Regions from separate parts of the Paenibacillus hebaui genome, predicted to be linked through region 1. Evidence: a T-box and tRNA genes for the amino acid it is inferred to sense, from the RefSeq annotation. Region 1 holds a T-box; the other holds one or more tRNA genes.
What was found. A T-box is a leader RNA that pairs with one kind of tRNA and senses whether it is charged. The one in region 1 lies ahead of trpS (tryptophan--tRNA ligase), so its partner is inferred to be a tRNA-Trp.
Positions count from the first base shown of each region.

Region 2: it encodes a tRNA-Trp, which carries the amino acid that the T-box ahead of trpS (tryptophan--tRNA ligase) is inferred to sense. The anticodon was not compared.

Region 1 covers NZ_CP196836.1:756,101-760,633, reverse strand. The annotation lists gene ACR32F_RS03415 (DMT family transporter) at 1-934, shown strand, start outside; T-box leader at 962-1,283, shown strand; gene trpS (tryptophan--tRNA ligase) at 1,668-2,663, shown strand; gene ACR32F_RS03405 (GerAB/ArcD/ProY family transporter) at 2,788-3,669, shown strand; gene ACR32F_RS03400 (hypothetical protein) at 3,873-4,076, shown strand; gene ACR32F_RS03395 (Ger(x)C family spore germination C-terminal domain-containing protein) at 4,129-4,533, shown strand.
Region 2 covers NZ_CP196836.1:5,982,573-5,987,105, reverse strand. The annotation lists rRNA gene ACR32F_RS27230 (23S ribosomal RNA) at 1-1,051, shown strand, start outside; tRNA gene ACR32F_RS27225 (tRNA-Asn) at 1,119-1,194, shown strand; tRNA gene ACR32F_RS27220 (tRNA-Ser) at 1,198-1,289, shown strand; tRNA gene ACR32F_RS27215 (tRNA-Glu) at 1,296-1,367, shown strand; tRNA gene ACR32F_RS27210 (tRNA-Val) at 1,437-1,512, shown strand; tRNA gene ACR32F_RS27205 (tRNA-Met) at 1,533-1,606, shown strand; tRNA gene ACR32F_RS27200 (tRNA-Asp) at 1,634-1,711, shown strand; tRNA gene ACR32F_RS27195 (tRNA-Phe) at 1,806-1,881, shown strand; tRNA gene ACR32F_RS27190 (tRNA-Thr) at 1,900-1,975, shown strand; tRNA gene ACR32F_RS27185 (tRNA-Tyr) at 1,985-2,070, shown strand; tRNA gene ACR32F_RS27180 (tRNA-Trp) at 2,078-2,151, shown strand; tRNA gene ACR32F_RS27175 (tRNA-His) at 2,182-2,254, shown strand; tRNA gene ACR32F_RS27170 (tRNA-Gln) at 2,267-2,341, shown strand; tRNA gene ACR32F_RS27165 (tRNA-Gly) at 2,346-2,420, shown strand; tRNA gene ACR32F_RS27160 (tRNA-Cys) at 2,427-2,500, shown strand; tRNA gene ACR32F_RS27155 (tRNA-Leu) at 2,536-2,614, shown strand; gene ACR32F_RS27150 (class I SAM-dependent methyltransferase) at 2,869-3,786, shown strand; gene ACR32F_RS27145 (helix-turn-helix domain-containing protein) at 3,992-4,533, opposite strand, start outside.

The DNA.
Region 1 (4,533 bases):
GAAAAACTCTCAAACTCGAACATACGCTTATGTAGCTGCCGTTTTATATGCAGCCATTATCGGTTTATCTTTTCTATTTGTAAAAATGACGGTCACGGTGGCACATCCCATCGATGTACTGGCACACCGTTTTGCCCTGTCATTGCTCGTTATCAGCATCCCTGTCATTTTCGGATGGATCAAGATTAAGCTGACTCTGCGTGATCTGATGCGCATCATTCCGTTAGGGCTGCTCTCTCCTGTTTTGTTCTTTGCCTTTCAGGCATTCGGACTCGTCTCGTCTAATTCTTCCGAAGCAGGCATCATTCAGGCCATTGCCCCGGTATTCACCCTTCTTCTCGCCTCTATCTTTCTCAAGGAACGTACATCCGCCCTGCAAAAATTGTTCCTGCTGCTGTCCGTGGCAGGTGTAGTCTTTATTTTCGTAATGAAAGGTAGTGGAATGTCGGCTGGCAATTTTAAAGGTATTGCTTTACTGCTGCTCTCCACCGTTTGTTTTGCAGGTTATGGTGTGCTGGCGAGGCCTTTGGCTCAGAAATATAAACCGATGGAATTAACCTGGGTAACCCTGATGGTCGGTTTCCTGGTCTTCAATGCAGCATCCCTGATTCGTCATGCATCTAACGGAACCATGGTCGATTATGTAAAACCACTCTCAGAACCATCATACCTTGGGGCGCTGGCTTATCTTGCGATCCTCTCCACGATGATTTCCACGCTGCTGGCAAGTTATGCGTTGATCCATCTGGAAGCCTCCAAGATGAGTGTGTTCAGCAACTTCTCCACTCTGATATCCATTGCTGGCGGGGCCTGGATATTGCATGAGCCGGTACACGGTTACCACTTTGTCGGTGCCTTGCTTATCATCGCAGGTGTACTTGGCACCAATATGAGCGGTAGAAAACGCGAGCTGGTCAAGCCAATCAAAGCGTGATACAATGTGAAAAATTGTAAACGGATGTAATCAACGATGATGAAGAGAAGTACATAGGACAAGATGCTTCAGAGAGCCGGCGGATGGTGTGAGCCGGTGCATCCGTCCTGTGGAAATGGGCTTCGGAGTTCCAAGTTGAACGCGATCTGCACCTGTACTCAGGAGTATGGATCGTCAGTAGGCAAGGCGGCATGTTCAGCCGTTACTCATGAACAGGATATCGATAAGGCATATGCCGGCTTCCCGCAATTGGGATTTCCGCATGATGTGCCATCCGTATCCCTCAAGTGGGCCGCACAACCAGCGGCCAATCAAGGTGGCACCGCGAAGCATAAGCTTCGTCCTTCTATTCTGTTCCCGTCCGGGAAAACAGGATGAAGGACGAGGCTTTTTTTATTGAATTTCTATTTAAGTTCGCCTAAACATTTACACGATAACGGAGAGGACAGAAATAACCTGAAGAAGCGAAGCTAAAAGCTTTCTGAAAGAAAGCTACATCGAAAGCATACACTTCGCCTTTATCCCCAGATTTTCACCTTTGTAAAAGTGAATTTTAAAAAATCAGGGGATAACAGCGATCGGAAGGTTGTTCTGTCATCGGAGTGGCAAGTGTTAATATTCTTTAGTTCAACTTATAAAGATGCAGGCTGAAAGGAGGTGATGGTCGTGGAAGACGGCTGGTGGCGTCAGCATGAAATAATCGAAAAAATACAAACCCAAAGGAGAATAAACCATGAACACCAACAAAGATATTATTTTAACCGGAGACCGGACAACCGGACAGCTTCATCTCGGCCATTACGTGGGCAGCCTGCGCAGTCGAGTTCAATTACAGGACGAGTATACAACGTATGTTTTACTTGCAGACATTCAAGCACTCACTACCCATTATGATCAGCCGGAACTGATCGCGGACAGTGTGCATCAAGTTACGCTCGATTATCTCGCTGTAGGTATCGATCCCAACAAAGCTACCCTCTTCATCCAATCCATGATCCCTGAAATCGCCGAACTGACCGTCATCTTCTCCATGTTCGTGACCGTGAACAGCCTTCGGCACAACCCGACGATCAAGAGTGAAGCTCGTGACCGTGGCTATAAAGATCTCTATTATGGATTTCTCGGTTATCCTGTCAATCAGGCTGCCGATATTGCATTTTGCAAAGCAACTCTTGTTCCGGCAGGCGAAGACCAGATTCCACATATCGAAACAGCACGGAAACTGGTTCGGCGGTTTAATGAGTTATACGCTCCGGTTTTGCCTGAGCCGAAGATCCTAACCGGAGCGCGCCTGGGCGGACTTGATGGCATTGGAAAAATGAGCAAAAGCATGGGTAATGCAATCTCTTTGAATGCTCGTCCGGACGATGTCCATGCCAAGCTGACCAAAGCCAAGACAGACCCAGCGCGTATCCATCGTTCCGATCCCGGACACCCGGATATCTGCCCGGTATTCGCCTATCATCAGCTGTTCCGCAAGGAAAATGCAGAAGAAATCCATGCCAGTTGCAGCCAGGCAACGATTGGATGCAAGGAATGCAAGCGGTTGGCTGGCAATGCAATTAATGAGTTGCTTGGCCCCTTCCGTTCACGGCGACACTACTATGAGCAACGTGGAGATGAGGTGAAAGAGATTCTTGTTGAGGGGACACGCAGGGCTCGGAAAGTGGCGCGGGAAACGATGCTTGAAGTGAGAGAAGCGATGGGTATTCGTTATTTTGATATCTGAATGGACAAAATTGCTTGAAAACTGTTGAGACGGATGACATCGACGACATGGTTTCCTGTATGAAGCACCCCCATCACGTGAAGACTGCTGAGGACAGTCTATTGGGAAAAGGGGACCTCGCAGCATGAAAAGTACACAACCTTCTTTCTTGCAAGCCATGATGTTAATCATGTTATCTGTAGGCCTGCTCAGCCACGTTATGATTATCCCTGCCCTTTTGTCTTCAGCCAAAAGAGATGCCTGGATTTCGATTCTGTTGTCTGCAGGCCCTTATCTTTTATTCACTCTAATGCTTGCCTATGTCTCTCGTTTTCTCCAGCACCAAACATTGCATGAATGGCTGACTTCCCATCTTGGCAAACCTCTTGGCTTGCTGTTTCGGGTGGGAAACAGTCTCTTTTTTCTGTCCGTGATCTACTTCACTCTGCGTGATACGACCACCTGGGCCAAAACCAGTTACCTGACCGAAACGCCCGTATTGGTTACAAGTATTGCCTTTATATCTCTATGTGGCTATACCGCCTATAAAGGAATACGTTCTCTGGCGTTTACAGCAGGGTTGATCTTGCCTCTTGTTGTGCTGCTCGGGTTCTATGTTGCTATCGTTAATGCACAATACAAGAATTACAGTCGTCTGCTGCCTGTACTTGAACACGGTTGGCAGCCTGTGCTTCATGGCATGGTCTACAGTCTTGCTGGCATGTTTGAGTTGCTATTCATCTGGTACTTACAGCCCCACCTCTCCAAACGTATACGCGTATGGCAGTACCTGATGCTCGCAGCAATTATTCTGGGGCTGACACTTGGCCCGCCATTGGGGCTATTGTGGAATTCGATCCGTTTGAGGCGGCCAAAATGCGATATCCAGCCTTTGAGGAATGGCGAATTGCCTCCTTGGGCAAATATATTGCCCAGACAGATTTCTTTTCTATCTACCAGTGGCTTGCCGGCGCTTTTACCTGGATTAGTCTGGCCAGTATATTTTGATCGAAATTTGGAATATTAAGAGCGCCTCCAGAAGGATCATCAGTTGCGCTTCGTTAGCTGTCATATTTGTATTTGCTATGATGTACCCTCTGGATGATATGACATTCGAAAAGCTGCTTGTCCACTACATATTTCCGATCAATCTCATGTATCTGAGCGGACTAGCGGTAATTGCAACAGCAGTTGCATTCATCAGTTCACGCCATCAGAGGAGGAAACATCATGGAGCATCAAACGATTGACACCACGTCCCATGAAACGCTGCTTGCCTCTTTGGAAGAGCAGTTCAGTCCCTGCGCTGATGTTGTGATTCAAACCTTTCCTGCCAAAGATGAAGCCGACTTATCGGTCATTATGGTTTATTGCGAAGGCTTGGCGGACAATTGCTGCTCATTTTCGGAAACGGTGATCAGTCCTGCAGTCTAGATATTGCGAGCATCCCGGGTCGAACCCCCGAGATCGAGTCTATCAGTATCCGTTGTACGTTTACAAGAATGGAGGAAAGTCTCCTGAGCTGACTCTCCGGCTTAACCATCCAAAAACGACCATCAAGGCGAGAAAAGAAGGAAATGGTGTTACCTTTGACCTGGTTACTTCGATTAAAGGTACCATCACCGAGGATCATGGTGCTCCCCGGTCTCCCCGTCCCATGGAAGTGGAAGCCGGTAAACAGATCGAGTCTGAAATACGTGAAACGTTTGAGAAAACCAAATTACGCAAGATCGATACCTACGGTCTTGTGGAACACCTCTATCGACATGACCTCCCCCTATGGAGACAAATCGTGCATCAACGGGCTAATCCACTGGAACGATTCAAACTCGGAAAGGTGCAGGTTCACGTGAAAATCCTCAATGCCAACACGTATAAATACAATGAGTAG
Region 2 (4,533 bases), 2.0 Mb from region 1:
CTGGAAGGTTAAGGGGAGTGGTTAGGAGCAATCCGAAGCTGTGAACCGAAGCCCCAGTAAACGGCGGCCGTAACTATAACGGTCCTAAGGTAGCGAAATTCCTTGTCAGGTAAATTCTGACCCGCACGAATGGCGTAACGACTTGGGCGCTGTCTCAACGAGAGATCCGGTGAAATTTTAATACCTGTGAAGATGCAGGTTACCCGCGACAAGACGGAAAGACCCCATGGAGCTTTACTGCAGCTTGATATTGAATTTGGGTACGATCTGTACAGGATAGGTGGGAGCCTTTGAAGCATGAGCGCCAGCTTGTGTGGAGGCACCGTTGGGATACCACCCTGATCGTATCTAGGTTCTAACCTGGTACCGTAATCCGGTGCGGGGACAGTGTCAGGTGGGCAGTTTGACTGGGGCGGTCGCCTCCTAAAGAGTAACGGAGGCGCCCAAAGGTTCCCTCAGAATGGTTGGAAATCATTCGAAGAGTGCAAAGGCATAAGGGAGCTTGACTGCGAGACCTACAAGTCGAGCAGGGACGAAAGTCGGGCTTAGTGATCCGGTGGTACCGCATGGAAGGGCCATCGCTCAACGGATAAAAGCTACCCTGGGGATAACAGGCTTATCTCCCCCAAGAGTCCACATCGACGGGGAGGTTTGGCACCTCGATGTCGGCTCATCGCATCCTGGGGCTGAAGTAGGTCCCAAGGGTTGGGCTGTTCGCCCATTAAAGCGGTACGCGAGCTGGGTTCAGAACGTCGTGAGACAGTTCGGTCCCTATCTGTCGTGGGCGTAGGAAATTTGAGAGGAGCTGTCCTTAGTACGAGAGGACCGGGATGGACGTACCGCTGGTGTACCAGTTGTTCCGCCAGGAGCACCGCTGGGTAGCTATGTACGGAAGGGATAAGCGCTGAAAGCATCTAAGCGTGAAGCCCCCCTCAAGATGAGATTTCCCAGTATGTAAGACCCCTTGAAGACGACGAGGTAGATAGGCTGGGGGTGGAAGTGCAGCAATGCATGGAGCTGACCAGTACTAATCGGTCGAGGGCTTATCCAATATGCAGGTTGTAAATCGCAAATTTCGTTTCGAATCTAGTTTTCAGAGAATGATCTCTGAAGCATATTCCCTGATAGCTCAGTTGGTAGAGCACTCGACTGTTAATCGAGTTGTCACAGGTTCGAGCCCTGTTCGGGGAGCCATATGGAGAGGTGTCCGAGCTGGCCGAAGGAGCACGATTGGAAATCGTGTAGGCGTCACAAGCGTCTCGAGGGTTCGAATCCCTCTCTCTCCGCCATAGTAAGGCCCGTTGGTCAAGGGGTTAAGACACCTCCCTTTCACGGAGGTAACAGGGGTTCGAATCCCCTACGGGTCATATTTTAACTTCAAAAAAAGAAGTTGATTTTCACAAGAGATTTATGTTAAACTCATAAATGTGTTGTTCGGAGGCTTAGCTCAGCTGGGAGAGCATCTGCCTTACAAGCAGAGGGTCGGGGGTTCGATCCCCTCAGCCTCCACCATATCTATTTTTGAATAACGACGCGGGGTGGAGCAGCCCGGTAGCTCGTCGGGCTCATAACCCGAAGGCCGCAGGTTCAAATCCTGCCCCCGCAATTAATCTTTCTTAATTGAAAGTAATCTGGAACCGTGGTGTAGTTGGCCTAACATGCCTGCCTGTCACGCAGGAGATCGCGGGTTCGAATCCCGTCGGTTCCGCCATTTTTATTCTTCATGAGGAAGCTGTTCACTAAATCTGCTATTAGGCATCGACGCCCTAGATAAAGTGTAACGTTTCAGGTTTAAACTTTATTATGGCTCGGTAGCTCAGTCGGTAGAGCAGAGGACTGAAAATCCTCGTGTCGGCGGTTCGATTCCGTCCCGAGCCACCATTTATCACAACTTAATACGCCGGTGTAGCTCAACTGGTAGAGCAACTGACTTGTAATCAGTAGGTTGGGGGTTCAAGTCCTCTCGCCGGCACCATTTAATCCTGGAGGATTAGCGAAGTGGCCAAACGCATCAGACTGTAAATCTGCTCCCGTACGGGTTCGGTGGTTCGAATCCATCATCCTCCACCAGTTTTATAGGGGCATAGTTTAAAGGTAGAACAACGGTCTCCAAAACCGTTGGTGTGGGTTCAATTCCTGCTGCCCCTGCCAATTAAATTTTTAAAGATATATTTTATTGTGGCGGTCGTGGCGAAGTGGTTAACGCACCGGTTTGTGGATCCGGCATTCGGGGGTTCAATTCCCCTCGATCGCCCTTTTGTTTTTTTGGGGATTAGCCAAGCGGTAAGGCAACGGACTTTGACTCCGTCATGCATAGGTTCAAATCCTATATCCCCAGCCATTTTGCGGACGTGGCTCAGCGGTAGAGCATCGCCTTGCCAAGGCGAGGGTCGCGGGTTCGATTCCCGTCGTCCGCTCCAAAATGTGGCGCCATAGCCAAGTGGTAAGGCACAGCTCTGCAAAAGCTTTATCCCCAGTTCGAATCTGGGTGGCGCCTCCAGTATATTTTTACAAACTATGCAACAAATCAAATGTGCCGGCGTGGCGGAATGGCAGACGCGCTCGACTCAAAATCGAGTGGGAAACCGTGGAGGTTCGAGTCCTCTCGCCGGTATACTTAATAGACCTATGAATTGCTTCGGCGATTTATAGGTCTATTTTTATGATATATTGTTTCTGTTTGAATTACAGCGTTGCATTCTTTTATGTATTGAGGTATATTTGATTAAATACATTGTAGATAAGTAAAGTCTTTTATTTTTTGTGTTAATAATAGATATTGAGGATCTATTAAGTTTGGATTTGTATTTATTTAAGTTATTTATTATGTAGTTCTATAGTTTATCAAAGGAAATGGAGTGAAGCAGCATGTCTAAGGAAATACACGTATCAAAGTACTCTGAGATTTTATTCGATCCATCTGTATGGGAAGAGGAGTGGAAGAATCAGTCGACAAGTTCAATATACAAACAGCAGAGTTTCTCACCTGATAAAGAAGAAGTATATGAACGATGGGCCAGGGAATATCATCAACAGTCGTTTACTGAACAAGGAAAACAAAGAACCGAACGCATCATAGGCTGGATTGAGAATCAGGGAGTGGATCTTAACGGTTTATCTATATTGGACATTGGAGCAGCCTCAGGCATCTTTACGATCCCTTTTGCGAACAGAGGAGCGTCCATTACAGCTGTAGAACCCTACAAGCTATTCAATTCATTAATGAAAGAGAAGATTCCTCTGTCCTTGCAATCCAGTATTGATGTCATATCAGAACGATTCGAAGACATATCGATTCAGGAGAAGGGCTGGGAAAAGAAATATGACTTCGCCTTTGCATCGATGTGCCCGGCAATGTCCAACTGGGAAACGATCGAACAGGCGATCAGCACTGCCCAAAAGTATGTTTACATCAGCACGATGGCTGGGCCCAAAGAACATACACTATTCGATGAGCTTAAAGAGGTATTAGGTGTTTATCCATCAGGCATCACTGGGGATATGGGGTTTATACAACAGTTGCTGTACTTGAAAGGTTATTCTTACACCACCTTGATCACTAAAGAAACAAGTTGTATTGAGATGTCTACTGAGGAGGTCGTCGATAAGCTTCAGGAATGGTTTCGCTCGCACGAACTGCCAACGGATGAAGGTTCACTTGCCTTGGCTGAAAAATATATTCGAGACACTTACAAAGATGGTGTGGTTAAGTTCTCGAGAGGTGGGAAGTTCGGCAAAATTCTGATTCAACTGGAACAACCGAACATGAAAGTGCTACGCAGCTAAGCGTAGTAATTGATATCAGTAACCATTCTTCCAGATATGATCGAAAGGGGATGTCCCATATGCCATGAACATGAATGGCATATGGGACATCTTTATTTAGCGTTGTTACTGTCTAATCAATGGAGCACACGCTATTCGCTCCATGTTCCATTGGTCTACGCTTTAACTATAGACATACCCGTCCTACTGTCCTCAAAAGAGCCGCTCAATATTTCGCTTGATCAGACTTCAGTTTACGTTCCCTATACTGTCCAGGCGTGATACCTTCCCATTTACGAAAAGAACGGATAAAGTTCTGCGGGTTATTGTAACAAAGCCGTGTAGCGATGTCCTTGACCGTTAGCTCGCTTTCGTCCAGCCACTTTTTAGCCATACTGAAACGATACTTCGTCAGATACTCACTGAATGCACAGCCTGTCTCTTTACGGAACACACTACTTAAATAGTTGGCATTATAGTGAAGTCTTGATGCGCATTCTTCCAGCGTCAGATCCTTATCGTATCCTTGCTGAATCATGGCAATCATTTTTTCCGAGATTTGCTGATACTGGGCATATTGTCTTTCCTTCAAGATCTGAATGATTGGTATGATTACCTTATTGTTAAACCACTGTTCAACCTCGGCAGCGTATTGTAGAGCATGCAGTTCATTGAAAATGGAACCATGACCTTGTGATATCTGTCCAAGTCGTATACCGGATTCCTGCATCATTTGCAAAATGTGACTTAGTAACCGGGTAAGTGCTA